3 regions of the Halobacillus litoralis genome follow, and region 3 is predicted to be linked to each of the others. Evidence: riboswitches for the same ligand, from Rfam matches in the RefSeq annotation. Region 3 holds a riboswitch; each other region holds the start of a gene.

Region 1 (10,260 bases), 750 kb from region 3:
ATCCATGGCCATGCAAGGACCCCTAGTGCAAAAAATGTAAAAATGAGTGGAACAAGGATTGCAAAGACCATAGTGATAAGGAAAATGAGAAAAGACGGCATCCTAAGAAAAAGAAGATTGATTGCGAGATCCTTGAAATTGAAAATGGTACTCCTGGAGTTGTCCGAATCCTTTGGACACTATGGGTAACGGTTAAAATATTCGACGAAACGAAAAACAAACTCCTATGTACCTTCGAAACCCCTATCCAATTCGAAGATGAATATGCGCTCTGCATCCCTGCTCCCTTAAATGAATTCAATATCACTTGTAAAATCACTCAAATTGTCTGCAGACCAACCGAAAGGGTTCTGTTCGGAAATATGGTTCAGCTTAAGTTGGAGATTTGTAAGGAGATACAGGTGGCAGCGGAAGTAAAACTGGAAGTCTGGGGCAAATTCTGTTCTCCACGTCCAAATGACATCAAAGTTAAAGACCGTGTAGAATGTCCGGAAATCACATTTCCAGAGCAATGTCCTGATATATTCCCTCGTCAAAACTGTGACTGTCAAGCATGGGCGATGACGATGTTGACTGGTCAGGAAGTAGCATTTACCGGTTTTAATGGAGCACCTGATGGTATTGACAACATGACGACATTGCATACGAATATCTGTAATAACTGTACGTTATCTGGAAGTACACTGCGCTATACCTTTAAAGACTTGAGAACCCCACGAGACCCGGATTACAGCTTTACATTCAAAGCTACAACATTTGATCTACCTGAAGTTTGTAATATCGATGAATCCGGAGACTCTTCTATGACAGTTACAGGGCAGGGATGGTTGAAATTCAAGGATAATAGTCTTCTTAATCGCCGTGTATCTTTTGAGCTTGTAATAGATACTGGTCTTGGTAATGCTGGTGAATACACCCTTACTCTCACGGACATCGCCGGGAATACCATTGAGGCTGAAGGAGCAGATGTACCAGAAGATGAACTAAAAATAGAAGGTTGTGTTACGTTTGAGGATTAATGATATGGGTTCAGCTTGCTGAAAAGGGGCAGGGGTCGCTCCCTCCCTTTACATTTTTCCACACGATACACTTCTTACAAAATTCTACATATATCTATAATAGCATGCACCACCTGAGGAGGATGAAGGATGAAAAATAACATTGTTTTCCATAACTTCAATGATGATAACAGCAATTTTAAACAAATGATTCATACGGTGAATAAGCAATTATCCTCCTCCCACGGTAAGCTCCAGCAAATAAAAAAACAAATGACAGAGAGAACCGAAAAAATTCAGGAATGGAATAGCAAACTAAAGCAGCTGCTGCTTGGTGACCTATTACAAGAACTGAAAAAGTTGGAGCAGGATCGAATCCAACGAACCCCTCTTGAAAAACAACATGTCATGTCTGAACAAACTAAAACAACAGATCCGAGCCGCTCTTCCCCCCATCTCTTCCCTCTATCCTATACATGGCAGGATGAGGATGAAATGCTAAAGCGACAAATAAAAGTGTTGGAGCAGCAACTCTTTCTCCTCCGTGCTTCAAACAAAGAATATCGATATAAGTTAAGACAAAAAGACGGGATCATTACAAAATATAAAAATAAAATCGAAGAACTGAACGCAACGATTCTTGAACAAAATCGGAGCATTCAATCACTTCACGCTAGCAGTTCCTCAAATCCACAGCCTCGGGTTTATGAGGAAGCATTACCTGTATATCCCATCAGCGGAAAACAATTCTCCGATGATGAAAAATCTGAAAATGAAACAAAAAGGACGTGGATGGAAGTGTTCAAGAACTTTTGGACCCTGAATGATGAAGCCCCTGACAAAAGCCCTTTAGAATTGAAGGTCGAACATCTGGAAAAAGAACTGACCGAGCAAAAAGACCTTGTCCATGAGCTTAAGAAAACGATACTCGCGTTTAAAGAGAAAGAATCTTATTACATCAGCATGATTGCAGAGAATGAGAAAAAGGAATTAGAAACCACCCAGGACATCCATTCAAAGTTATTGGATTTCGACGAAAGATTCATTCAACTTAGAGACCTCATCCATCAATTTGAAGAATCGACCTCTACCTCTAAACAATCCTACATGAAACAAATAGAACAGGAGTTAGAACAGACGAATCAATCCAACAAAGAACTTGCCTCAAGGTTGACAACTTCCGAGAATCAAATCAATGAAGTAAAAAAACTAATCTATGATTTGAGTGAGAACGAAGAGGCTTTCATTCAGGAGATGGAAGCTAGATTACAACAAGAGATAGAAGCTAAATTAAAATTAGAAATGGAAAAGCTACGAACCCTGAACCAAGCGAATGCAGTGAAGACAAATAGAGAAACAAGGCAAATAAAACAGCAGGAGGCTCCCCGACCACAAAGTTATGGTTCACCAACAAACAACCAATTTCTGAAACAACATCAAAATGTTCAACCTGCGTTGTCTAAACAGCCTGAACGAAACAAGGCGAGAACAAATCCAAGTGCATTGGCACGACAACAACAGCAGAGATACCAAAATGCGGAACAAGGCGGAACTGTCTTCAACCCTTTAAAATATAATTACAGACCTCCTCAGTAAACAGAAGGTACGAATGGAGCGGGTTTCAAACGCTCCCCATTCGTACTTTTTCCTTTTCTAGAAGTTACATTCCTTCGGCCAAGTTCGCACTCTGTAAAACCCACACGCCTTCTTATGCAGGACATAAAATATGGATAAGTACACTAAAAATGATAGAGGTGGATATTATGAGTGAGAACACTCCCAATGAGAATAATGATCAAAACAAAATAGTTGATGAAGCTTTAGAAAAGCAGAAAGAAATTACAGAGGGTATCAATAAACTAATGAGAGGTTTCAATTCTGATTTTAAAAAATTGATGAAAGATCAAAAGGATGTATTGAAAAAGAAAATCAATGAAGCTAACAAAATGGCAGACCAAACAGGCGTGCAACAAAAATCAAATACTATTAAAATAAACGGCCGTGAATACTCCATCAATGAAGAAAACGTGCAACCTATACAGGAAGCAAAAGAAGAGCTGCCTGCCCTTCTTCATGGATTGTCTGAACAAATGAAAAAGCTCAATGAGACTATGGAACAGTTATCTTCCCAAATTAACAAATCCGAAGACGATTCATCGGACCAAAAGAATTAAAAAATAAGCCACAGTGATTTCTTCGCATAATTAAACATCCCTCCATAAGAGGGATGTTTTTTTCTTCACTTTCTACGCTTTAAAGGATTTAATCATTGTTTATCCTAGTGACTGAGTAGGGACCGTGTACCCAGTAACCGAACATAAAGTAAACACATAGATAACCGTAGGATCATTCAGATCATCCACAAAAAAGACTAAGCAGTCACATATACTTTTCACAAATAATTCTTCTATCGGGCTATCCTGACCTTCAATGTTCACATCTACTTCAATTCCGAATCTTGTGGTACACGCAAGCCCCTCGCCAATCCCATTCGCACAGCAGTCACAGTCACAATCTAAATCTGAATCACTATCACACGTATTCGCCAGATCTAATAGGAACTGAAAGAACTCGGGTGTAGTTGCAGTACTGTCAGCACTAATCCCTGCAACCTTACAAAGTTGAGTGGTGGTGTTTGGAATGACCGCATCTTGTACTGCGTCCTTAAATGTTACAGTTGAACATTCCACAACGTTTGTAATGGTCCAACCTGGACTTCCCACTGGAGGGGTTACCGGACCATCCATTTGAGGCGTGGTTAAATATATATCGATAGGGTTACCAGAGATATCCGCCTGCTGAGAGATACGAATCTCATCTAATAAATCGGACAGCGCCTGCGTACAGCAGTCACAATCCTTTTCACACAATCCTTTCCGCTTATTTTTCTTTGACTTCCTATCCATTTTGCATTTTCTTCCTTTTCTTTCACAGTCATCACACTCGTCACACTCATCCTTTGCACTACATTCCATATCACTCTTACAGTTCGTGGTCACATTAACGGTGACGCCACTTACAGACGTATCAATGGATTGAGCGTTGTTTAGCGGTGATGTATTGGTATGACCATCGATGATTTGAGGACCTTGTTCCTGATCGCCATGCTCCTGGTTCTGAAGCTGCGGCCCAAGGATTTGTCCTTGATCACCATGTTCTTGATTCTGGACCTGCGGTTCAAGTGTTTGCCCTTGATCTCCGTGCTCTTGATTCTGGACCTGTGGTTCAAGCGTTTGCCCTTGATCTCCGTGTTGTTGTTTTTGCTTTTGGTCTTGAGGGCCCAGCAATTGCCCTCCCTGATCTCCGTGTTCCTGTCTCAATCTTTGTTGTTGAGGTCCTTGCGCCTGGCCCCCTTGATCTCCGTGGTCCTGTCTCAGCCTTTGTTGTTGAGGTCCTTGCGCCTGCCCTCCCTGATCTCCATGGTCCTGTCTCAGCCTTTGTTGCTGAGGGCCTAAAGCCTGCCCTCCCTGATCTCCGTGTTCCTGTCTCAGCCTTTGTTGCTGAGGACCTAAAGCCTGCCCTCCTTGATCTCCGTGTTCCTGTCTAAGTCTTTGTTGTTGAGGACCTAAGGCCTGCCCTCCCTGATCTCCGTGTTCCTGTCTGAGCCTTTGTTGTTGAGGACCTTGCGCTTGCCCTCCCTTGGTCTCCATGTTCTTGTCTTAACCTCTGTACTTGAGGCCCCTGCAATTGGCCACCCTGATCTCCATGAGCCTGAGCCTGGTTCTGGACTTGTTCCCCTAAAAATTGATCCTGCCCATCCTGTATGAATATCTTTTTGAATCTAGAAGGCGGACATACAATCGGTTTAGGAGGAAATGGTGATGCTTTCTTACAGCAACAGACAGGAAGCCTGCAGCCTTGGCACAAAGGGTAAGTGTTTTGTATTCCAAAATGGCACATGCAACAGCACGGTCCCTTTTTACATGTCATACAGCAAAGAAAGTACCCTTTAGAGCGCTTCGAACATTTAGGTGGATGAGGACCGCATCGGCAGCAGCATAGTGCTAATCCACAATAGTTACAGCACTCCTTGTATTGTTTGTTATACATACTATCACTCTCTTAATACTTTTTACTATCATCGTATGCAAGAATGTAGTGGGTGCCTGTTCGACAGCCTACTAGGTAAAATTATCCACCGCTTCTTCAGCTACAGTTGGATCATGCAGATAAATGGAACTTGATAGGAATAGAAAAAAGCCTAAGCGTCTATAATTTGATAGAATGCAGGTGCTTTATGTTTCACTAGTTCTGATCGATTAACGTCGAACGTATACGTAAGGATCCGGGATGGTATAGCTGACCATAAAAAGCAATACTTATGTATTCATTAACCATGCTTACGCGTTGTTCATCACCTAATCTTTTAAACTATTCGCCTATCTTCTAATAGTAAAGACTTTGAACATCATCTTCCTCGTGTTTACGTTTGTCACTTGGTTACCCCGGACCGGATTTCCTTTCCATAAAAAACAGGAATATTCAGGAATTCATGAAACCTTCCAGCTCAAAAGAACGTATAATCTGTTGAAAAATCGAACGGATCTCCTGCTCATTAGGATTCTCTATCTGAGGTTATTATCATGACTGTAGATATCACCTTAGCCAGTACTTTAACAGTAGCCTAAAAAGACAAAGAAATCCCTTGGGTGAATCCTTGGATCAAACCAATAGATAAGAAAGGAGAAATAAATATGATGTTTGGAGGGCTTTTTTTGACCCCGATCTTCCTAGTAACGCTCGTGTATCTTTTACGCTTTACTTGGGGCAGGAAGGGAAAAACGGAAGAAGGAAAGGCGGTGCTGAACGCTTCCTATGCAAAAGCGGCACCAATCTTCCCTATCGGCTGGCTCGCCCTTGAACTTTATCATGACTGGATCCAGTCCCTATCCTATTCTACTTACCGTGATGCGATGTGGATCCTTGTGTTGATCACATTCATTTTTATAGGGGCACGCCTGTTCCGATACCGGAAAGCCGCGGTAGCCTGAGCCTCTTATTCCAACGGAGGCTCTTTCCATTTGATCGTCGTAAAAGAGATGATCTCACTCCACCCTCTCCCTTTCGAATCCATCAAACCGGTGACGAATGAAATCCAGTACCACATTCCCTGGGTAAGGATGACCGGACCGAACCCCAGAATGACACGGATGAAAATCTGCATGATGTTCAGCGGCTTGCCTGAATTCGTTTCGATGGTGAGGTGCGTCAACAGCATGCCGATCGTCCTCCCTTTCGCAAGTAGCGGAATGACAATGAGAAGGGCTACATGGATGATGATGAAGGCTTTCCAAAAGACGGGGTTCGGATCGAATCCGCGGCCTGTGTCCTGTGTTGCTGTGTAGAGGATGGCGAGGAAGCCGGATACGATAAGTTCAAGGCCTGTGCCTATGAATCTGAGGAACAAGTTTCTTTCAGACATAGAAGTCCCTCCTTTCTGTGTAGTATCCTATGGGTTTTCGTCGTCATCGGTTTGCCCATTCACCCAGAACGACGAAAAAGAGATGGAGCTTTTGCCCCATCTCTTTGTCAACGCCTTTTCTTCTTTCATCCCTGCCTACGACCAAATTCCCGGAGATCTTTCAAACGGATGTGCTCATTCGACAAATTGTGCGTTTTCTGTCATAGCATTCTCCCCTCACTTTCTTTATACTTAACTAGGATTCTATATAAAGAGTTTTGAGAAAGGATCGATACCATGAATAAATTCAATTACGTCCCATGGGTCGTGGGGCTTTCCATCGCCATTAACCTTATCGTTGTGGCCTTATTGTTTTTACCGAATGTTGACGGGGATCTCGGGTTCAATATTAAACTCCTTCCCCTCCTGAATGCGGTCTTGAATTCCTTTACGTTCGTTTTCCTGACGGCGGCGCTGTTCATGATCATCAGAAAAAACGTGAAATGGCACAAGCGTTTCATTTTCGCTGCTTTCACGTCGACGGCTCTTTTCCTTGTTTCGTACCTGACGTACCATTCGATGGCGGAGTCGACATCGTTCGGCGGTGAAGGAATTGTTGCTGGGATCTACTATTTCATTTTGATCACCCATATCGTACTGGCTGCACTCATCGTGCCTCTTGCCCTGCTTACATTGTTCCGCGGGCTTGCGATGAAGGTCGACAAGCACCGGAAAATCGCACGATGGACGATGCCGTTATGGCTGTATGTCAGTCTTACCGGAGTCATCGTCTACTTGATGATTTCCCCTTATTATTGAAGAACGAACAGGCGCGGCGAAGCGCCTGTTTTATTGTCGAAATTCTTTGCTTCCTTCCTACCTCTTATTATAGTAGAATAGCAGTTAGAGAGTTGTCGCCAATTGATTTTTAAAGATTTATGTTTCAAGATTTGCTATTCAGGGAAAATTTAATGTTCAAGGTCAGATAATAAGGAGACTACTATGGATTTACTCCAATTTATGAAAAATGAAGGTTACACTTCGGCCAAGTTCTCCTCGTTGACTGGTGAAGACGTCCAATTAGTGTTGAATGATGTGGCTTCCACGGAGGACCTGTATCAACTAATGGAATTGACGCCGACCTCCGTCACTTATTATCCTTATGAACGCGTACCGTATATTGATTGTTTCATAAATCAGAACGTAATGAAGTTGCGCTTGTCGAAAGCATAAGGCATGGACCGGGTCCGCCCTCTGGGGGAACCGGTCCTTTTATTTTCTAGAAAAAGATGGTTTACAAATCTATGACTCTCGGCTACGATGGAAGCAATGGACAAGAACTGCATACGCGTTTTGCACTAGGGGAGCTGCTTGAAGCGGCTGAGAGGAGAAATTCCGACCCTTGGAACCCGAACTAGATAATACTAGCGTGGGGAAGTGCGGTCGTCATTCACAAGGACCTGACTGGTTCTTCCTTTATGATTGGTAGACTGCATTCCCGTGGGATGCAGTTTTTTTGTGCTCAAAAAAAGGAGGAATTAGAAATGGAAAACAACTGTGGAACTTCAAGAATCGCGGGGTGCTCTTTTTCCGTGCACCCGATGTCGGACAACTTCGTGGATTATATCAAAGCGAGCTTACGTGAGGTGGACAGCTCGAAAGTGTGGATGAAAACGGACGACGTCACAACGACGGTGCGCGGCCGGATGGAGCACGTCTTCGATGTCACCGAAGCGATTCTGTTACATATTGCGAAAACGGGCGTCCATGTCGCTTTTCAAGGGACTTTTTCCATCGGCTGTCCGGGAGATTCGTCCGGAGATGTCCATATGGATGAATCAGAGGAAGTATTGAACAAGCCACAATCCAAGGACATCGAACAGCGCATTGCGGCGAAGTTCTCCCTGTATCCGATGGGTGGCGGCGATTATATGGACACGATTTACCGTCAGATCGAAGCGATGAAAGAAAAAGGCGTCGAAGTCACTCCTGCCCACTATTCCACCCGCCTCGACGGGGATACGCGCGACATTTTCACAGGACTTGAGGATGTGTTCAGGGAGACGGAAGCGAGCGGATCTTCTCATACCGTGATGACCGTAACGGTCTCTGCCAACAGCCCTTCTCATAAGGATGAGCACTCATGAACAGCTGGAAACTGAAAGAAATCGTCGTCATGTCCGTCCTATCTGTCGTCTTTGCGGTCGTGTACTTGGCCTTCCTTCCGGTCGGGAAAATCCTCGTCGGCTTTTTCGGACCGATCGGCTATGATCTCATCTTTGGTATCTGGTTCATCGTATCGATCATCGCCGCTTACATCATCCGCAAACCCGGTGCTGCGTTTTTATCCGAAACGATTGCGGCCGCGGTCGAAGTACTGCTCGGCAATGCGGTCGGTCCGATGCTTCTTGTTTCAGGGATGATCCAGGGGCTCGGGGCAGAGTCTGCCTTCGCCATGACGAGGTACAAGCGTTATGACCTGTTCACCCTCATGCTTGCCGGGGTGATGGCTGCGGTGTTCAGCTTCGTCTGGGGTTACTTCCTTTCCGGCTACGCAGCACTCAGTACAGGGTACGTCCTCGCCATGTTCATCACCCGCATCATCAGCGGCGCCATCATCTCCGGTGTCGCAGGCAAAGCACTCAGTGACGCCCTAGCGAAGACAGGTGTCCTTTCAAGCTTCGCTCTCGGAAAAGAACACCGAAGGAAGCACGCGGCATGAGTCAGGAAGTGATACGCGTCGAGGATCTCACCCTCCATTATGAGGAAAGGCAGAAACCAGTGCTGTCCTGTCTGAATTTTTCCATCGAAAAAGGAGAAAACATGCTGATCCTGGGTCCGAGTGGGTCGGGGAAAAGCTCACTCACCCACTGTTTGAACGGTCTCTACCCGAGGGAACTTGACGGTTCCATGGAGGGAGAAGTCCATGTGAAAGGACAGAGGACCGACGCCTACCCCGCCGGTGAAATGGCGCAGAATGTCGGCGTCGTTTTCCAAGATCCGGAGACGCAGTTCTGCATGATCACCGTTGAAGATGAAGTAGCCTTCGGGCTTGAAAACTTGAATACCCCTTATAAATCGATGGTAAAAAAAGTAGATACGGCTTTACGCTCAGTCGGGATGGAAGCTTACAAAACGGCGAACATCTCCGAGCTTTCCGGCGGTCAGAAGCAGAAAGTCGCTCTTGCCTGCATCCTTGCGATGGAGGCTGAAGTGCTGATTCTCGATGAACCGACAGCGAATTTGGATCCGGTGGCGAGGCAGGAATTCATCGATCTTTTGAAAAATTTGAAAGAGCAACGGTCTTTCACCCTGCTTGTCATCGAGCATAAGCTGGAAGGCTGGCTCGACTTGTTGGAACGGGTCCTCATCATCAATGAAAAGGGAGAGATCGCCCACGATGGTCCGCTTCACGACCACTTGAAAACCTACGCCCGGGACATTCATGAGATGGGCATCCAGCTTCATTACGCAACAAGGACAGCTCTGGAACAGGAATGGACGCCTCCCTACCCGCTTCACATCAGAGAAATGCCGGCCTGTGCTTCACCAGAAAACCCTCCATCAGAATCTGTTGGGAAAGTGTTGTTGAAAGCAGAGGATGTGCACTGGAAGTCGATTTTGCAAAACATCCATGTCACTTTTCATGAGGGGGAATGGGTGGCGATCGTCGGGGAAAACGGGAGCGGGAAATCTTCCTTATCGAGAATCCTTGCGGGCATCCAGCCTCCGAGCAAGGGGACGGTTTCCCTGCACGGCCGCTCCTTGAAGAAATGGAAAGAGAATGAAATGCGGCATGAGATCGGGTATGTCTTCCAGAACCCGGAACACCAGTTCATTACGGATACCGTCTATGAGGAA
Region 2 (10,260 bases), 1.7 Mb from region 3:
AACTCCTCGGACCCATGCAGGAAGATGGAACTCGTCCGATCAGTTCAACTATTGACCTTGGTGAAAACGGTTACTTTTTCGTGTTGGATGAAAAGGGAACCGAATTAGCCCACCCTTCCCTTGAAGGGGAAAATATATGGGAATCCCAAGACTCAAATGGAGTCATGGTCGCACAGGAGCTTATCGCAAATGGAACCAACGGAGGCGGTTTCACCTATTTTGAATGGCCGTTGCCGGGGGATCCTGACACCGTTGCCCCTAAAGTATCCTACTCCCTTTACGAACCATCTTGGGGCTGGATTATCGTCTCAGGCACATACATGATGGATTTCAACAGCGGAGCCAGTCAGATCTTAAACACATTATTAATCACGCTTGGAGTATCGTTGATTTTAGGTGCCATCATCATATGGTTCTTCTCCAATCGCTTAACAAAACCGATCAAACAGTTATCTGACCACTCTACAAGGATTGCTGAAGGAGATTTCACCGCAGCCGACCTTCAAGTGTCGAACAAGGACGAAATAGGCGTGCTCGTGGAAAATTTTAATATAATGAAAAACAACCTGAAGGCGCTGATCCAGTCTGTTTCTGCTTCTTCAGAACAAGTGGCAGCCGCTTCCCAACAATTGAATGCCAACGCGGAAGAAAACTCACTTGCGGCAGAACAAGTAACCACAGCTATTCAAGAAGTAGCAGCAGGATCTGATCAACAGATGGACAATGCCAATGAATCTTCCGAATGGATTCATGATATATCATCAAATATTCAAGCCATTTCCACACAAATGATCGACCTCTCAGCAAAGTCGAATCAGACCGCTGAAACATCCGGATCAGGAGAGAATCTTATTCATACTGCCCTACAGCAAATGCATGAAATCAATGATCATACCAATACCACAAGTGGTACAATTCAGGTTCTCGAGAAAAAATCCAATGAAATTGGCAAAATCGTATCTCTGATTACAGATATCTCTGAACAGACGAACTTGCTCGCGTTGAATGCAGCCATTGAAGCAGCTCGGGCAGGTGAACATGGAAAGGGCTTTGCTGTAGTAGCCGAGGAAGTGAGGAAACTGGCCGAGCAGTCCAGTCAATCGGCGAATCACATCATGGAGCTGGTACATGATATCCAACAAAAAACCCATGAAGCCGTCCAGTTTATGAATAAAAGTGATGATGCTGTCAAATCCGGGGTGAATGTGGTCGGAGAAGCTGAACAAACGTTTAAAACGATTACGGCAGATGTCCATGATCTGTCTGGAGGGATGAACGATATCACAGGATCCATCCAATCGATGACTCATCATATTCAAAGTCTCGTAGAGTCTTTTGAAGCGGTTAAGAACTTTGCTGTCCAGGCTTCGGAACAATCCCAGCACGTGGCCGCTACGACAGAGCAGCAAAATGCATCCATCCAGGAGATTACATCTGCGAGTGAAACATTAGCTCAAGAAGCTGGCAATCTTCAGGAACAAGTCAGTCGTTTCAGATACTAAGTCCAACATATCTTCAGCTATACAGCTATTAGAATTTGATTGGTGGAAGACTTAGGTTTAATAGTCATCAAAAACCTGGGAGTAAAAAGGTTTGTGTGTGAAGTGGGACTCATCCTACTTCACAGCATAAAAGGAACTCATGCTTCGGCATGAGTTCCTTTTTGCTATATCGCTTGTACAACTGCCGGTATATCCGTCGCGTGTGTAATGGCTGAAATGACAGCGACTCCGTCTGCTCCTGCTTCCATCACTTTATCAGCATTTTCAGGTTGAATGCCTCCAATACCTACTACGGGCATGTCAGGAAACGCTTTTTTGACGACCTTCACCCATTCAGGCCCTGCTACAGGGTTGGCGTCTTTCTTCGTGGTTGTCCTGTACATCGGCCCCACACCTAAATAGTCGACAAGGTGGACAGGACTTTGCTCTAATTCTCTCCGATCGGATACTGATAATCCAATGATTGCATCTGGATATTTTGAACGAATCTCTTTCACACTTCGATCACTCTGTCCCACGTGGATTCCATCGGCTTTAAGCACATCAAAAAGTTCAACGTCATCGTTGACGATAAATGGAATGTCTGCTTCAGCACAACGTTGGCGGATCTTATGGCCGAGACTGTACTTCGCTTCTCCAGTTCGTGCCCCTTCCCCTTTTTCTCTATACTGAAAGCATGTAATTCCGGCTTGGATCGCTTCATCCAAAATGCTCAATGGATCTTTGTTACAGTTTTGACTGCCCATAACGAAGTATTTTCTAAGAATAGAAGCTTTCATGTTTTATCCCCCATGGATAAAGCATCGACAAACCTCGGAATGAATGTCCCTGGTCCTTTCACATCAGGATGAGCCGCAGCATGTTCGGCCGCCCGGCCATAATGGCTTAATGTTCCCAAAACCTTCACTTTAGGCTCACCTTTTACAGATAAGCCTGCTGCAAGCAAGGAACCTAACAAACAGCCGGATCCTGTAATTTGAGCAAGAAGCGGGTGACCCGTTTCGTTGACAAAAACCTCTCCTCTCATGCATCCGAGATCCCTTTCACCTGTACAGACGGCTCCAGTTTGGTATTTTTCTGCTACCAGGCGAACGATGGATTCAAGGTCAGCTTTCCCTGTTGAGTCTACCCCTTTCGTTTCCACATCCTGACCGACGAGATGGGCGAGTTCCCCGGCATTCCCTTTAATGACGGTCGGCTTCACCTCCTGCAAGATTCGCTGGCATGCCTCTGAACGATAGCGGGTTGCAGGGGCGCCGACAGGATCGAGGACGATCGGAATGCCGATCTCATTCGCTGCTTTCCCTGCAAGAATCATCGCTTCCACCTTGTTTTCATGAAGCGTCCCGATATTCAATAAAAGCCCTTGAGACAATCGGGTGACATCTTCAACCTCCTGTTTAGCAGTAGCCATAATCGGGGATCCGCCGAAAGCAAGAAGTCCGTTCGCTGTAAAATTCATGACGACCGAATTCGTAATGTGATGGATCAGTGGCCGTTTTTCTCTTACTCTATCGATAACACTTACAGCCATTTGTTGAAAACCTCCTCACGTAAAGCAAAATGATTGGTCGGTCCGCTTCCTTTTCCTAAGTTGAAAGAGTGGCGAATCGCTTCTGTTACAAAGTATTTGGCTTCTTTGACAGCTTGTGGCAAAGCGTGCCCCTAGCTCAGGTAAGCCGTAATGGCTGCTGAATACGTACACCCTGTGCCGTGCGTATTTGAAGAATCAATACGTTCGGATTCAAATTCATAGACACGCCCGTCATCATATAAAAAATCAACCGCTCTTCCATTAAGATGGCCCCCTTTCACAAGGGCCGCATCCGCACCTAAGTCTTTCACGATTGCTTCAGCCGCTTCTTTCATATCTGCTTCAGTTTCAATTTTCCCTCCAACAAGCACTTCCGTTTCCGGAATGTTGGGAGTGACAAGCGATGTCTTTGGTACAAGATATTCTTTCAAATAGCGCTGGTCTTCTTTTTCAATCAACGGGTCCCCACTCTGGGCAACCATGACAGGGTCCATGACGTAAGGAGCCTCTACCTCATCCAACCATTCACTAATGACTCTCATCATATTCTTGTTTGCAATCATTCCTGTTTTCAATGCATGAACAGGCATGTCTTCAGAAATAGCTTTCAGTTGACTCATAATAAAGTTTTCCGGGAGGTGGTGGACATCCTTCACACCTGTCGTATTTTGAGAAACAACTGAGGTCACAACACTCATGCCGTAACTCTTCAGCTCCTGGAACGTTTTCAAGTCTGCTTGAATACCCGCTCCTCCGCTCGGATCTGTTCCGGCGATCGTCAACGCACATGATACTTTCGTCATCTCACACCCTCCTTTTCACAAGGCCATTGCTCTTGTGTGTAAGCCATATCCCAAAAGGCGTATTCCAGCTGACAACTTTTTCGGAAGGCTTCTCTCATCCGGTGCTTTTCCAGTTCAGACGCACGTTCAGCACACTGATCAAGCCGTTCACATAACACTGCCGTCAGACTCTTCACTTCCGTATTGGCATAAAACTCAATCCACGGGAGGAAGGGGTGATCAGGTTCTGGATGATAGGTGTTCATCAGCTCCATCCCGATTTCATAATAGGTCCAAGGGCACGGGAGCAAAGCTGCTACTATTTCACCCAAGTTTCCATGATGGGCATGAAAAAGCATATGTTTAATATAGTGATCAGCGGTCGGCGGCAATGGATACCCTTGCAGTTTTTCATAGGGAACGCCAATTTGTTCACAAAAATTGTTGTGAGGGTGAACTTCACTGTTTAATACAAAATCGATTTGTTCATTAAACAATTGAATGTCTTCCCTGCAAGGAGACTTGGAAATCGCGATTCCATAGACGTGCATAAAGGCATTCAAATACTCATAATCAGCCTTGATATAGTGAATGAGGGCTTCTTTTGGAACCTCCCCTTTTCCGATGCCTTGGATAAAAGGATGGGAGAAGATTCTTTGATAGATATCCTGATTTTCTTTTCTTAATTGATTGGAAAAAGACATGATAGAGCCTCCTATTATTCTCGGAAGCTACTAGAGGACAGAAGGGGATTGTTACTACTTCCCTCCGCCGGCATGACCCGGATCAGGTATTGAGGGACCAAGGAATATGTCCTTATCTCAGCGAATACTCGCGCCCCTAGCAGTTTCCGTGTATTATGGTTGTAAGATCATCTTTTCAACTTTCACTCGTGATAAAATGAAGGCAGCAATCAATGCTCCCGAGACACTGCTTACGACAAAAGAAGGAACAAACGCAAAAACACCAGCTGAACTTCCCATCAAGACATTTGCAATCGGGACAGATGCCAAAGCCCCGATGACTCCAGTGCCCAGCACTTCACCAATCACCGCAGAACTTTTTCTTTCAAACATCCGGTAACAAAGCCCTGCCAACAATGCACCAAACATTCCGCCCGGAAAAGCAAGAAAGGTGCCGAGCCCTAATAAAAAACGTAAGAGCCCGATGACAAAAGCAATCATGACCGCCGGGACGGGTCCAAGCACCACCGCCGCGACCACATTAACCGCATGTTGGACAGGATAAGCTTTTGCAATTCCAGCCGGGAACCAGAGAAATTGAGCCCCGAGCGTTCCAATGGCAACAAGTACAGCCATCGTTGTGAGTAACTTTGTGTTTTTCATATTCCACCACCTTTCCGTATGGGAGTTGAATGGAAACAAATAAAAAAGCCAGATCCTTAGAGGACCTGGCCTGGTATGCAGTAAGTCGATACACGTATCGTCAGACTACTTCCCTCCGCTGGCATTAACCAGATCAGGTTCGTAAGAGTCAGAAAGCTTGCTCGCTTTCCTCTCAGCCCATTCAGGCTCCCCTAGTAGTTTCATAAACTTATTCGCTTGGTGATTTTCATCATAACAAAGTTGGATGTTTCTGTCATGTGAAACTTTTCCTCCCGATCAAACGTCAACAAAAGAAGATAAGGAGTGTGGGAATGATGAAAATGAGATGGATGCTTGGTATATTCATGGTTTTCTTTTTATCCCTTAGTGCATGTGGACTCTCAAAGACAGAAGAAGTAGACCAGAATGAAGTGGAAGCAGAAGTCTCCGATCCGGACATGAGTGGATTTGTGATGGATCAAGAGGAGGATAGCATCCTGGTTGTCACCCCGATGGATGATGGATCAGGGGAGGAAGGACGTGCCATGTGGGTATCTGGAGCTCCTGAAGGCTTGTGGGTCGGCAAACAGGTCGAAGTCTGGGTGGACGGAGATATCGCTGAATCCTATCCCGAAAAAGCCACTGCTGAAAAAGTCCAGGAGCTCGAAATGAGTGAAGTGCAGGGAGCGGATTTAAAAGCTTCCGAGGCTCTTTCTACAGCTTTATCCGAGACAGAACCAGAACAGACAGATGTGCTGATCGTTTCTCTGCTTTCTTTTGATGAAGAATCCGACCAGTGGACTGTCAAATTGGACCGACGTGGGACAAATCAGGGCGAATGGAAAACGACCGTCAAAGATGAAAAATAGAGCGCTATCCTGAGGGAGCGCTCTATGCATCCACTTTTTTCAAAAGCCATAACCTTACGCTAAGCTCCAGCAAAAAGAGGTCATCAGCATTGAGAAGAGATAGTCCGGTCAAATGTTCAATGTTTCTCAATCTGTGCAGCAAAGATTGCCGGTGCAAATTCAGCGCACGGGCCGTCTGGCTGACATTGCTGTTGTATTTATTGTAGACCATAAACGTATGAATCAGTTCTGTCTGCCGTTTCTGATCATAATCTATCAGCTTTTCTAATGTATCTGAAACAATCGCTCCGATTTCTTCTTCGTGGGACAGCGCCATGAGCAGGCGATTCATTCTTGTATCACTGAAAAACGTCCGCTCCCCTTCTTCATGCTGCTGACCGATTTTCAAAGCCGTTTCCGCCTCTTCATAGCTTTTATGAAAAAACTGATACCCACCTTTATGACAGGAAATACCCCAGCTAATCGTAATCCCTTTCAATAACTCATGAAGCCTCCGCTCAATCAGATCGAGAAACTGATTCGCGGTTTCGCCGTAATCCAGGCGATCCGTTTCCAAATATACGATCACCTCCCCTTCATCAAAAGTGGTCATCGTCCTCCTGTGCAGCGCATCCCCTGCATGGGTGACTTCCTTCTGAATGTAATAATTCCGACTGTTGATCGATGACGATTTGACTTGAGGCATCGTTGAAGAGGAGCGTTCCTCCTCCGGCTGTACGAAACGGATGTGGCCGACAAGACAAATATAGGGCTTCTCCAGGTCATAGCCAAGCAGCTGTGCTTTTGATAACAGAGCTCTGTCCATTTCCCTCTCCCGCTTGGCTAAATCAAGCAAAAAGTTATCCTTAAGCCTTATTTCAGTCATTTCAATGGCGTTCTCTTTTACGAAATATAAGGCACAAGCTGTCAGCGCATGCTCCAAAATGTGAAGGTTCACCCATGTTAGATCCTTTTCGTCCTTGGGCTTAAACAGGATATATCCCTGTTTCTTATAGTTCGATAAAATGGTAAGCTGATAGCATTTCTGATCTCCTATTTCGTAGGTTTCAATGTAATGGCGGAGCGGGTGATCACTGTCCATTTTTGTTTCCACAAGGATCCCTTCCTGGGAAAGTTCATGCCCATTTAAGACATCGATATAATAACGGTCAAAGTACTGGTTCGCCCGGATCTGTTTGTTATGATCACTGATGGCCGTCGGAATGCCTGTGTTCTGGTAGATGATTGATGTGATCTCCTGCAGCCCTTTTCCATTCAGGACACAGTTGATCAACTCCTGTCGAATCTCTTCCGTCCGTTGTTGCTCCTGGCGGTTTTCCTCACTGATCAACCTTAAAACGTCCTGTAAAATATCTCCGAACCGGACCTCCCATGGAATTTCCATCACGATCAACTCGTGTTTCTCCGCAAGCTTTAACACACGGTCGGGAATTTTGTACAAATGACGCCCAGTGGCAAAAGCCAGCACAGAAGCCTCCGATCGGATGACATCCTCTACATACCCTTCCAGTGCCAATACATCGTCCCCACAACCAACCCCTGTACTTAGTACAAATTCATTATTCCTCACAAAGTTCTCCACAGGTGTTTCAATCACCGAGATCCAGTCCACCTGGCGATTGTACACATCTGTCTGCACTTTTGCTTTTTCAAGAACTGGAAGTTTTAAGACTGCCTCCACCGCAACCCCCATCTCCACTCCTCCCCCACTTACGATTTAGCCAAAAGATCTGTAACCACATCATGGTCGATATTGTTTCCACTCATGACCACAACCACATTTTCCCCTCGTAGCTCATTACAATGAAGGACGTGCCCGATTCCCGTTGCGGCCGCTCCTTCCACGACCATCTTATGGTGCTCAAGGATGAAGATCAGTCCTTCTTCAATGTGTGCCTCTTCCACAAGCACTCCCTTATCCATATAAGCTTTCGTCATTGGAAATGTGTAACGGTTCTCTGTCCCGATTCCTCCAAGCAGGCTGTCTGCCAAGGTATAAGACTCCTCAAGAATCACAGGTTTACCCTTCGTCAGACTTTCCTGCATGACGGCCCCCTTCTTCATCGTCACTCCTGTTACTTGTATAGAACGTTCAATCGACTTCATTACAAAAGCAATACCGGACAACAATCCACCTCCAGACAAAGGAATAATCACTTCATCCACCTCAGGACACTGTTCCATAATTTCAAGCGCGATTGTACCCTGACCGGCAATGATTTTCCGATCATCAAAAGGCTTGATAACTGTCATCCCTTCCTCTCTTTCCAATTCAGTACACCGTGCTTCTGCTTCATCTTGACTGCTTCCGACGACTTCCACCGAAGCGTTCAATTTTTTCAGACGGTTCACCTTCGCCTTCGGAACACGATTCGATATACACACCGTACAAGGAATTCCTAACTCTGCTGCTACATACGCAACAGAAATCCCGTGATTTCCTGTTGAAAAAGTGGTCACACCTTTTTTTAAATCCTTATCTTCCAAAGATAAGATTTTGTTTGCTGCCCCTCGGAGCTTAAATGAACCCGTCGGGTGGGAATGCTCCAGCTTCAAGTGAACGTGCCCCTCTATGTGCTCAGAGAGAGGTTCTGAATACAGGATAGGAGTGGGATGGACAAACGAAGATATGCGCTTCCTCGCTTCCCAAACATCTCTGAAGGAAAGGCTGCTCATTCATAACGTCCTCCTTCTATAAAATCTGTGGTCTTGAGTTTAGAATATTCAGTTATTTTTATTATAGTGGAACAAGCTCTTATGTTTAAAGAGTTAACCTCTATATTTTCACTCGGGTCAAGCGGTGTTCTTTGGTGTGAGACTTTCACCCTTTGATGGTATGCGGTTTTCCTTTGACGCGATTCGCTCTTCCCTTGGCGCGTTTCAATCGAAAATAAAGCATCAAAAAGGACAGATGCGCTTGGCATCTGCCCTTTTGGTTAAGCCGTAGCCCATTTGCCTACGGTATGGAGCATTTTTTCTTCTGGGAAATGATCTCTGAACATTTGATAATAGAACATTTCCTGCTTGGATCTTATATCAACTGGTGCCTCCGTTTGCACCTTTTCAAAAGTTTCATCTGTAATGGTTCTTTCTGCATGAAGGTCAAGCAAGTCCAATGCGCCGCTTCCTTCTGAGAACTCTGCTTTCTTACGCCATAATACTTCATCAGGAATGATGCCGTCGAATGCTTTTCGAAGCAGCCATTTTTCCATGCGGTCTTTTTTGTGAACTTTCAAACCGGCAGGGATCTGCAGGGCATTCTCCACAACATCCAAATCGAGAAATGGCACGCGAAGTTCAAGCGAATGCGCCATGCTCATACGATCCGCGCGCTGTAGGTTAACGTGGTGAAGAGTATTCAACACACGAATGATCTCCTTGTTCATGGATGTAGTATCCTGGTATTTTTCCATATATGCATATCCAGCGAATAATTCATCGGCTCCTTCTCCAGATAAAATCACTTTTACGTGTTCGGATGCGAGCTTTGACACGAAGTAATTTGGGATAGCACTACGGACAAGGGAAGGCTCGTAAGACTCCAGATGATAGATGACATCCGAGACAGCCTCAATTAATTCTTCTTCCGTATAAATATATTCATAATGCTCGGTTCCAAGCGCTCTGGCAACCGTGCGAGCGTTGATGATATCTGCACTGCCTTCCGACCCGACACAGAACGATTTTAAAGGCTTGCCCCCTTGTTTCTGCTGGTCAGCGATGGCGGCAATCAAACTACTGTCCAACCCACCACTCAGCAGTACGCCTACTTCAACATCTGCCATCAGTCTTTTTCGTACCGCTTCGTTCATGGTTTCTTTTATAGAAGTGAATACTTCATTCATTTCATGTTCCGTGTAAGATTCTTGCGGAGATTGAATCTCCCTATAGCAGACAAAGCCGTTTTCCGGAGTAAAGTAGTGTCCATGAGGAAATTCCTTCGCCTCATCCACAAAAGATTCGATTGCTTTCAATTCAGATGAAAAGACATACTGACCGTCGTGGTCCTTCCCGTAATAAAGCGGCTTGATCCCAAGTGTATCCCGAGCCACAACAAACGAATCATTTTCCTCATCTGCGATGAAAAACGCGAACATTCCATCAAGCTGATGGATGGCTTCCGGTCCTTGCTTTTCGACTAATTTCAGAGCTACTTCACTGTCTGACTTTGTAAGAAAAGAGACATCTTTCGCTAAGGATTCTTTAATGGCTGCATAATTGTAAATCTCACCATTACACACGATCCAA
Region 3 (10,260 bases):
CTTATCAATATACGTTTGGACGTATTGGTGATTTTTCGGAATTCTCATCGCACCCACGTCTATGTAGTTTCCGTTTGAAAAAGGTTCCCGGACGGTATGTACCCTCCCGCCGACTCGGTCGTTCCCTTCCAAAATAACGACGTCATGGCCGGCGTTCTTTAAAAGAGATCCGGCGACAAGGCCGGACATACCCGCACCTAAAATCAGAATCCGTTTTTTATGCCCGGATTTGCGTAACCCCTCGAGAATATAAGATTTAAATTCTTCCACACTTTCTTCATAGGCACGATGCATCGACGCCACCTCCCTTTTACTATCTATTCAAAAAATGGAAAAAAAAGTATAGGGAGAAATCCTTATCTGAAGAAAGGACATAATCCATTGCCTTTATTCATTAAATAAAAAAGGAGGAGATGCGAGATGTATTATCCTGGTATGAGACAGATCGGAAGAGAAGGAGAGAGAAGACTTCTTAAAGTTAATGGCGTTGGTAAAGTTCAAGTGCGGCCGGATGTTGCCAATGTAAACATCGGTGTCGTAACAAAGGACAAAAACTTGGAAAAAGCACAGCAGGAAAATGCCCAAACGATGGAAAACGTCCGCAATCAGTTAATGGCTGCCGGCATTGCGGAAGAAAATATTCAGACAGCGGACTACTTCATCTTCCCTGAGTATGATTATGTGGATGGCAAGCAGGAGTTCCGCGGCTATCAAGTGACCCATACCCTGAAAGTGACGATTGACGATGTGAGTCAAACGGGTTATGTCATTGATACAGCAGTAGCCGCTGGGGCGAACCGGATCTCAAGTATTGCGTTTACAGTGAGCGATCCCTATCAAAATTATCAGGCAGCGTTAAAAATCGCCCTCGGGAACGCGTTAGCGAATGCGCAGACCATCGCGAATACAATGGGATTGAATTTGGACCAAACGCCAGTCAAAATCATTGAATTAGGCACCACGCCCGCGGTTCCCATGCAAAGCTTCCAAAAAGCTGACGTACTCGGAGCGACCGCCACTCCAATTGAACCGGGGACGCTTGAAACCGTCGCCAGGGTAGAAGCCCAATTTCAATATTTTCCGTAAGTTACCACTTTCCTGAACGGAGGGTGGTTTTTTTATGGGCAAAAAAGAATAGATTATGCACGGAAGGCGCTAAATATGAATATAAAAGTTGAGAATAATGTGTAGCACTTATTTTATGGGCTCATAAAATATAACTGAAACTAAAAAAGTTGCTCTAAGGAAAAACCTTCGATACAATAGGCTTATTGAAAATGTTCGAACTGAAGGAGAGGTACAATGGAAAACTTGTTATTGGCATTCGGGCTTACCTTGCTTGCCGGATTAGCCACAGGTGTAGGGAGTTTGATCGCTTTTTTTGCGAAGACGACGAACACGAAGTTCCTTTCTCTTGCGCTCGGTTTTTCGGCAGGGGTTATGATCTATGTATCTATGGTGGAAATCTTTTTTAAAGCACAGGATTCACTCGTCGATGCGATGGGGAATGAAGCAGGTCGGTGGACGACGGTCGGCGCCTTCTTCGGAGGAATGCTCGTCATCGCACTTATCGATAAATTCATACCGAAGTCAGGGAATCCTCACGAAGTGAAAAAAGTGGAAGACATGGCGAACCGGGAAACAGCCGTGAAAGATCCTGATTTATTGAAAATGGGAACGTTCACAGCTTTAGCCATCGCCATTCACAACTTTCCTGAAGGGATCGCGACGTTTACGGCAGCCCTCAATGACCCGGCCTTGGGGTTAGCCATTGCTGCAGCGATTGCGATTCATAACATTCCAGAGGGGATTGCCGTTTCTGTGCCTGTGTACTATGCGACAGGAGATAAGAAAAAAGCGTTCAAGCTCTCTTTCCTCAGTGGTTTATCTGAGCCGGTCGGTGCCATTTTAGCTTATCTATTGTTGATGCCGTTCTTGAACGATATGATGTTCGGTATACTCTTTGCAGGGGTGGCAGGGATCATGGTGTTTATTTCCCTGGATGAACTGCTTCCTGCATCAAGAAGATATGGAGAAGCGCATTTATCGATTTATGGGGTCGTTGCCGGTATGGCTGTCATGGCCTTGAGCCTTCTCTTATTCATATAAAAAAATGCCCAACAGGTATTGGCCTGTTGGGCATTTTTTGTTAACACGTTTTTTCATGGATAAGATCTTCGATGGTTTCTTGGATCTTCTGTTTGGACCTCTGGATCAGACGCCAGTTGAGATGAACGTGGTCATCCTCTTTCATTCCAAGCTTCAACTGGTCTTCTTCTGCGTGGATTTGCCAATCGGACAGCGTCGCAAATTTTTCACTGGCCTTACGGAATAGCCAATCGTTCACCTCTGATCGAAGGTGTTCGTTCGCTTCTTCCTCTGTCCATTTTTCAGGATAAGCAAAAAGGAAGGTTCCTTTTTGAAAAGCGAAGCGGACTTCATCCTGATGGTCGATCTTCAGCCGATAGGAGCGGCCAAGGTAAGCGATCTTTTCGTTTTCGGAAGCAGTAAGAGCATCAACGGCGTATAAATCTTCGTGCGTATGCTGCCATTTTTCCAGGATCCAGTCCGCTTTCTTCTCAACAAAAGCTTGGATTTTCGCTTCCTCTTTATGATGGGATACGGTCACTTTTACTCCATTCAAATCATCGAGGTAGATCTTAATAAAAGAGACGTCTTGCCTCTCTACCGTATAAGCTATGGTTTTGTTTCCGAAAGTAAGGGTCGGCATGGCGGTCTCCTTTCTACTTTATAACGTAATGTTCGTTTTCCGTTTTTGGAAATCGACCCCTTCATAGTACGTGTTCTTCACAAGCACATTCGGACCGAGGCACTTCACAGCAGGGCAGTGGCAGTTGAGACTCTGCGCCGTTTTGGTAGACAGCCAGTTTTCATAGGCATCGCCAAGTTTCGTGTCTTGAATGTTTCCGAGGCCGGGCTCGTCGCCGAAGTCTGTCACGATAATATCACCTGAGAAGATGTTCACGTTCAGGCGGGAGCGCCCGTCCGGATCGTTTCTTACCGTCACATTTTTTTCGCTGTACAGGCGCTTCAGCATATCGAGATCGTCTGGGGAAGAACTGCATGGATAGTACGGCAGTGTTCCAAACAACATCCACATGTTGTCATCCCGATGGTCAAGAAGCCGGTTGATGCCTTCCCGCATTTGTTCCAGGCTCAACGTCTCTAAGCTGCTGGCAAAATCCACGGGATACATCGGGTGAATCTCGTGGCGCGCACACTTCATTTCTTTGACATGATCATGGATGGATTCAAGGTAAGGGAACGTACGACGGTTGAGCATCGTTTCTGCTGAAACCATCACGCCTTCTTCAGAAAGCCGCTGCGAATTTTCCACCATACGATCAAAGAATTTCTTACGGTTTTCTTCGGAGGGTTTTCGTTCCATACGGGCAAACCCAGTATGGATAAATTCTTCGATCGTTCCCCAGTTGTGGGAAATATGTAAAACGTCCAAATAAGGAATGATCGGGATGTAACGCTCATAAGGAAGCGTCAAGTTCGAGTTGATTTGTGTCCGCACTCCGCGTTCATGGGCGTATTTCAGCAGAGGAACCACATAATTTTCTACTGATTTCTTAGACATCATCGGTTCTCCGCCCGTGATGCTCAGCGTCCTGAGGTGAGGGATTTCATCGAGACGCTTCCTGAGCAGGTCCATCGGCAGAGCCTCGGGATCCTTTGCTCCGAGCGTATATCCGACCGCACAGTGCTCACAACGCATGTTGCAGAGCGTCGTCGTCGTAAATTCAATATTCGATAACGTCATTTTTCCGTGTTCTTCCACGTCCATATACGCTTCCCACGGGTCATAAGATGGGATAAGCGCCTGAAGCTTCATGTTCGTACTCATAAAATATGAAACTTCCTTTCTATTCAAATTTATTCGGTCGATAACCTTTACCATTCTATCATTAATATGCCTAAAACCATACATTATGTATCGGAATAATACCGTGATCTGCCTGTACGGAGCTGTTTAGGTTTCCGGGAAAGAGGAGAATAAGGGTGTGACAGCGAATGATATGGGGTAACGATTAGCACAAGGGGGAGTCAGATTATGAAACAAACCGTACTCATTACAGGCGCATCCAGTGGATTCGGTTTCCATACAGCAGTGAAATGTGCCGAAAAAGGATTTCGTGTCATCGCCACGATGAGAAATGTACAAAAGGCAGCCGCCTACCAAACACTTGATGAGGAAGTACGCAACCGCATCGAAGTGTGGCCTTTGGATGTGACAGATGAAAAGTCCATCGCGCGTTTTTCAAAGAAAGTGAATACGCTGGAACGCCTGGATGTCCTCGTGAATAACGCGGGCTATGCGGTCGGTGGATTTCTTGAACAGGTGCCGCTTGAAACATACCGTAAGCAGTTTGATACGAATGTCTTTGGAGTGATTGCCGTTACGAAAGCGGTTCTGCCACTGATGCGTGCCCAGGGAAGTGGGAAGATTTTAAATGTCAGCAGTGTGAGCGGATTGATCGGTTTTCCAGGGCTTATCAGCTTATGTTTCATCCAAACACGCATTGGAGGGATTATCGGAAAGTCTCCGTTTCGAAGTGAAACCGTTCGGGATTGATGTCGCGCTGATCGAGCCAGGCTCTTATCAGACAAATATTTGGTCGACAGGACTTGAAATGCCGGAAGAAGTCCAGGACCCTGAATCTCCTTACGCCGATTACATAAAAGGGTTGTGGAATGCTTTGAACAGTGAATCACACGGCAACCCTCAGGACGTTTCTGATCTGATGACCGGACTGATGGAAAAAGAAACGCTCGTGAAACTCCGCTATCCCATCGGTGCCGGAGTGCGGGCGAATGTGTGGTTCAAACGTTTACTGCCGTGGAAGTGGCTGGAAAAAACGGTGTTACAAAAAATTCTAGGAAAAGAGAAAGCCAAAGGAGTGGGGTTGAATGGAAAAAGTGATACATGGAGCGGAGGAGATGCGCTTCGAGGGTAATGAAGTCGGCATTCTCGTCTCTCACGGGTTTACCGGGACAACACAGAGCATGAAGCCATTAGTCGAAGCGTATGCAAGGTCAGGTTATACCGTCTGCTGTCCGCGGTTGAAAGGGCACGGAACGACCCCAGAGGACATGGAATCGACCTCTCATATGGACTGGGTGCAATCCGTAGAAGAAGCTTACACCTGGTTGAAAGAAAGGTGTTCGAAAATATTTGTCGTCGGGTTATCGATGGGGGGAACCCTTGCGTTGTATATGGCGAGTGAACACCGGGATATTGAAGGCGTCATTCCGATCAATGCAGCTATCGATATACCAGCACTTGAAAATAGTCAGGGAATGGACGAACGATTTATAGATGCGATCGGTTCCGATATCAAGGATCCGGAAACCGTTGAACTGGCGTATGACCGCACGCCGGTGAAATCGATCGGGGAGCTCGTCACGTTGATGGGTAAAGTGAAGGACAGGCTTGACGAAATCCACTGCCCGATCATGATTTTCGTATCGGATGAGGATCACGTCGTTCCACCTCACAATTCAGAAGTCATATTCGAATCGGTGTTTTCTGAACATAAAGAGATCATCCATCTGGAAAACAGTTACCATGTGGCCACACTTGATTATGATAAGGATATGATCATCGAGCGCACGCTGGAATTTTTCCAAATGTACACGAACACGAAATGATTGCCCGGGAAATAGAAAAGGTTTTGTAATCTAGTAAAAAGTTTATTATAATAGAGACAAATCAAGAAAAGTAAACGGTATAAAGCCTTCAAGGGGAGCCTCCGGCTGAGAGTGAACATTTCGTTCTGACCCTTCGAACCTGTCAGTTAGCACTGGCGTAGGGATGGCGGCTTTTTTGATGGTGCAATGCAAAATTGGGACTCCTCCATCAGGAAGCTTCCCTATTTGGCGTTGCTTTTTTTGTGTCTTTTTTTAGGAGGAATGTTGAAATGAGAAATCGTCGCGTTTTATTTCTCGTAGATGTTGCGATCTTTTCAGCACTCGCATTATTGTTGGATATCATCCCGTTTTTATCTTTTAAACTGTGGGCGCAGGGAGGATCAGTTTCGTTTTCGATGGTCCCTGTGTTTATCATGGCCTTTCGCTGGGGCTTGAAAGGGGGCGTCACCACCGGCCTGCTACTAGGAATCTATCAAATCATGACTGGCGCCTATATTATGACCCCTCTCCAGGCGTTTCTGGACTATGTCGTTGCCTTTGCTGTAATTGGAGGGGCTGGTTTAGTGGCGAAGCCGCTATGGAATGCGATCAAAGCGAAAGAGTCCCGTCGATTGGTCGGATGGATCATTGTCGGCTGCCTGATCGGAAGTGTGCTGCGCTTTTTTGGACACTTTTTTGCAGGCATCGTTTTTTACGGCGAGTTCGCCCCGGAAGGTCAGCCGGTCTGGTTGTATTCCCTCGTCTATAATGGTGGATACATGCTGCCCGCGTTCATCTTAAGCAGTATCGTCGTCAGTCTCCTATTCGTAAAACGACCAAAACTATTAAGCCATTAACAAAAAACCCCCCTCTCAATGCTCCGACATCGAGAGGGGGTTTTTTAATTAAAATTCATAAACTCTACCGATTGTGGAAGACTCAGCTTCGAGATAACCGGGGCTCGTTTGCCGTATAGGAATTCGGGGGTGGTTGGGAAGCAACTCGCTTTCCTGTGGGGGAGTGGCGAGCTTCCTCGGGCTAACGCCCTGCGGGATCTCGCCGATCTCCTTTCTCCCACGGGAGTCTCGCAGCTTCCCAACCACCCCATTCGATGTAAGTGAGAAACGAACCCCTTTACCAAGTTGGATTTTTTCCACTATCCCACTGTTGGAAGCATAAAGAGCTCGGTATCAAGCTCTCAGAATTCAAACACTTAGGCAGGGGGGGTATATTCATACCCTCACCAAACGGAATGACTGCTTATTCGAGAAGTGGTTTCGAGACACTCATTAGGTAAAGGGGCGGAGGGAAACGGTGAGACTCCTATGGGGTGTGCGGGACAGGTGAGACCCCGGAAGGCGTAGCCTGAGGAGGCTCACCGCCCGCCCCATGGAAAGCGAACTGTTTCCCGGAGGGCCTATCCACCTTCAAACATCTCGAAACTGAGTCTTCAAGAATCTCAATACACTGCACGAATTTATTTTTTTCTCCGATCAAGGTTTGAAACGGGCCATTATAGTGAAAATAAAATAAGCACTCAAGTTGAGGAGGCTACATAATGAACCGTTTAAAACGGATTGGAAAAAGCAAGTGGTTTTGGATCATCGTCATCATTATCGCTATTTTAAGTGTCATGATTGCTTATCATACTTCATGGAAAGCTCTGCCTGAGGGGATTTCTTATGAAGGAGAAACGCACCAGATGGAAAACATCGAGTTTTTCCGTGATTTAACATACGAAAATGAAGCAGGCAAGACAGTACATGACCTACAGGTTTTTGAAGAGATCAACCAGACGATCTCGGAAGCTGAGGACTTTATTGTAGCGGATATGTTTTTATTCAATGGCTACACGAACGGAAAAAACGAGTTCCCGAAGATATCCGAAAATTTAGTGGACGCCATTCTAAAAAGAAAAGAGGAAGTTCCTGATTTGAAGGTCGTTTTCATAACGGACCGGATCAATACGGTTTATGGATCGTATGAGTCGGAGACAATCAAACGCCTCGAGGATGGCGGGGTCGATGTAGTTTTGACCAATTTGAATAAGTTGAGAGATTCGAATCCTTTATACTCGAGCGTTTGGCGGCTTTTGTTTTCATGGATGGGTACTGGAGACAACGGATGGATCAGTAACCCTATGGCCAAAGAAGCTCCAGATGTAACGCTCAGGTCCTATATGAAATTGTTGAACATCAAAGCGAATCATAGGAAAATTCTCGTCACAGAGAAAAATGCGATTGTCTCGACAGCGAATCCCCACGATGCCAGTGGTTATCATGAAAACGTCGCCTTCAAGATGACGGGGCCGATCATCAAAGATATTTTAGAAGCTGAAGAAGCGGTGGTTAACTATTCAGGTGAGGCTGATTTTCCTGATTATGAAAATCGTGATTGGGAGGAGCAGGAAGGGCCGATCACTACACAGTTTGTCACAGAAGGAAAGATCTACAGATCGATTCTTGAAGAATTCTCCAAAGCTGGTAAGGGGGACACCGTCTGGCTTGGTATGTATTACTTAGCCGATAAAAAAATCATGAATTCCATCGATGAAGCAGCCAACCGTGGAGCTACGGTGAACATTGTGATGGATCCAAACAAAAAGGCGTTTGGTCATGAAAAAACCGGCATTCCCAATTTACCTGTGGCTGCCGAGTTACAGAATTTAGGTAACGAAAATATTCATTTGCGGTGGTATGATGTCAATATTGAGCAGTACCATACGAAGATGCTGTATATCGACCATCCTGAGGAAGATGTCATCATCGCCGGGTCGGCGAACTATACGCGTCGTAACCTTTCCAACTTAAACCTGGAAGCCGATGTTGTCATCAAAGGGAATGGGGAAGAGCAAGTGTTCCATGATGTCAATGATTACTTCACCCGAATATGGAGCAACGAAGAGGGACATTATACGGCAGATTATAAAGAATACCAGGACAATTTAACATTCATCCGTTATGCCACCTACTACTTGCAGAAGTGGACATGGTTTACCACATACTAATAAAAAGGGAGCGCACATACCGTGCGCTCCTTCTTTTTATCATAAGGTTTCTGCTTTGGACGGGTTCCTTACAATCAAAAGAACTTTCCCTTCATCCAAGTCTTCTTCGTATTCTTCTGCTTACTGTTTAGAAAGGCCAATCGTATTGGCGTTGACGTTTTTGGCGATGCGGTCGGTATTATAGCTGCTACGGTATGAAATGTACCCGGTTAGATGTGGATGAAACGTGTGAATGGGCAGAGGTTGCTTCAGCAAAAAGTAAATCTATCCATTAAAAATTCATAGAACAACTAAACTTGAGAGAGAGATCTATGAAGCTTCTGATTGGTCAAACGCAAGCCGGAAAGTTGCAGGAATTTGTCCAACCATCTCGAATTACATACAAGATTGGAGGGAACAAAATGAATGCAAAGATTATCGCTACGTTTTCTATTTGTGCACACGATCCTGAAACAGGGGAGTGGGGCGTTGCTGTGCAGTCGAAGTTTTTAGGTGTGGGGTCGATTGTCCCATGGGCAAAAGCAGGTGTAGGGGCTGTCGCTACGCAGGCCTTTGGCAACCCGCAGTACGGACCGGATGGACTGAAGCTGCTTGAACTAGGGCTTTCAGCTGAAGAAGTGATCGATCGGTTAACTTCCGACGATCCTCAAAAGGAAGACCGCCAAGTCGGAATCGTCGACGCGAAAGGAAACGGGGCTACATTTACAGGGAAAGAGTGCTACGAGTGGGCTGGCGGCAAAGTCGGCAAACATTATGTGGCTCAAGGGAACATCCTTGTGAATGAAGCGACCGTCACCGATATGGGCGAAGCTTTTGAACAGGCGGAAGGTTCTCTTGCGGACCGTTTGATGACTGCAATCAAAGCGGCTCAGCGTGCGGGGGGAGACAGTCGTGGGAAGCAATCGGCAGCCATCCTCGTCGTTAAAGATAAAGCAGGATATGGGGAGCTCAGTGACGTCGCTGTTGATCTCCGTGTGGATGATCATCCGGAACCGATTGAAGAGCTTGACCGTATCTATAAGCTTCATCAACTCTATTTTGGGGCGTCAAAGCCTGAGGAAGTGGTGGAAGTGGAAGGGAATATAAAGAAGGAGGTCGAGCATCACCTCCGTCGTCTCGGTTACCTCACTGCAGAGAACGTAACTCCTGATGAGTTTTACCATACATTTACGACATACTTGCACACGGAAAATTTCGAAAGCCGTGAGCAGGAGCGTGGAAAAATCGACTTGAAAGTCCTGGAGTACATGAAAAATCAATAATTGTGATAAGCCGTACATAAGATGTGCGGCTTTTTGATTATACATTCTTATGAAGGGGAAGAAGAAACGCCGATTCTTTCAGAAGGAAACCGGATGGAGTCACCTTTCTCTAAAAAGGATTAGACTAGGGCTTTAAATGCTCTTGGTCTTTCTCGATGAAATCTATAAAAGCGATTGCAAAAACGACCTTCCCGGTATAAAATATAATTAAAGCAGGTCATCTGATGACCTTACTTTTATCCAAGTTTTGAAAGCGTTGACATTAAGTGTGATGGGGGAGGATTTATATGATTTTATTCGTGGCATTAAGTGCGATACTCGCTCCTTTTATCT

Evidence for each region. Region 3 has a riboswitch for thiamine pyrophosphate ahead of thiT (energy-coupled thiamine transporter ThiT). Riboswitches for the same ligand answer to the same signal wherever they lie in the genome.
Region 1: it holds a riboswitch for thiamine pyrophosphate, as region 3 does, so the genes downstream of both, LC065_RS13230 (Ykof family thiamine-binding protein) here and thiT (energy-coupled thiamine transporter ThiT) in region 3, are expected to answer to the same signal.
Region 2: it holds a riboswitch for thiamine pyrophosphate, as region 3 does, so the genes downstream of both, thiW (energy coupling factor transporter S component ThiW) here and thiT (energy-coupled thiamine transporter ThiT) in region 3, are expected to answer to the same signal.

Annotation. Positions count from the first base shown of each region.
Region 1 is NZ_CP129016.1:2,581,967-2,592,226, reverse strand. Features, by position in the region: gene LC065_RS13275 (hypothetical protein) at 1-26, shown strand, start outside; gene LC065_RS13270 (hypothetical protein) at 402-1,019, shown strand; gene LC065_RS13265 (coiled-coil domain-containing protein) at 1,149-2,594, shown strand; gene LC065_RS13260 (hypothetical protein) at 2,762-3,172, shown strand; gene LC065_RS13255 (hypothetical protein) at 3,272-4,648, opposite strand; gene LC065_RS13250 (hypothetical protein) at 5,693-5,989, shown strand; gene LC065_RS13245 (RDD family protein) at 5,995-6,420, opposite strand; gene LC065_RS13240 (DUF420 domain-containing protein) at 6,697-7,218, shown strand; gene LC065_RS13235 (hypothetical protein) at 7,402-7,632, shown strand; TPP riboswitch at 7,750-7,852, shown strand; gene LC065_RS13230 (Ykof family thiamine-binding protein) at 7,944-8,546, shown strand; gene LC065_RS13225 (ECF transporter S component) at 8,543-9,121, shown strand; gene LC065_RS13220 (ABC transporter ATP-binding protein) at 9,118-10,260, shown strand, end outside.
Region 2 is NZ_CP129016.1:1,112,707-1,122,966, reverse strand. Features, by position in the region: gene LC065_RS05850 (methyl-accepting chemotaxis protein) at 1-1,502, shown strand, start outside; gene thiE (thiamine phosphate synthase) at 1,667-2,281, opposite strand; gene thiM (hydroxyethylthiazole kinase) at 2,278-3,036, opposite strand; partial or broken gene thiD (bifunctional hydroxymethylpyrimidine kinase/phosphomethylpyrimidine kinase) at 3,027-3,839, opposite strand; gene tenA (thiaminase II) at 3,836-4,522, opposite strand; TPP riboswitch at 4,565-4,670, opposite strand; gene thiW (energy coupling factor transporter S component ThiW) at 4,676-5,164, opposite strand; TPP riboswitch at 5,258-5,367, opposite strand; gene LC065_RS05820 (DUF3221 domain-containing protein) at 5,476-6,012, shown strand; gene LC065_RS05815 (PucR family transcriptional regulator) at 6,035-7,705, opposite strand; gene LC065_RS05810 (threonine/serine dehydratase) at 7,723-8,688, opposite strand; gene asnB (asparagine synthase B) at 8,949-10,260, opposite strand, start outside.
Region 3 is NZ_CP129016.1:3,335,859-3,346,118, reverse strand. Features, by position in the region: gene LC065_RS17115 (flavin monoamine oxidase family protein) at 1-294, opposite strand, end outside; gene LC065_RS17110 (SIMPL domain-containing protein) at 421-1,086, shown strand; gene zupT (zinc transporter ZupT) at 1,303-2,109, shown strand; gene LC065_RS17100 (YgjP-like metallopeptidase domain-containing protein) at 2,150-2,731, opposite strand; gene yfkAB (radical SAM/CxCxxxxC motif protein YfkAB) at 2,750-3,874, opposite strand; partial or broken gene LC065_RS17090 (SDR family oxidoreductase) at 4,079-4,985, shown strand; gene LC065_RS17085 (alpha/beta hydrolase) at 4,939-5,679, shown strand; TPP riboswitch at 5,761-5,860, shown strand; gene thiT (energy-coupled thiamine transporter ThiT) at 5,949-6,515, shown strand; gene LC065_RS17075 (phospholipase D family protein) at 7,217-8,665, shown strand; gene LC065_RS17070 (DUF1028 domain-containing protein) at 9,067-9,927, shown strand; gene LC065_RS17065 (L-lactate permease) at 10,215-10,260, shown strand, end outside.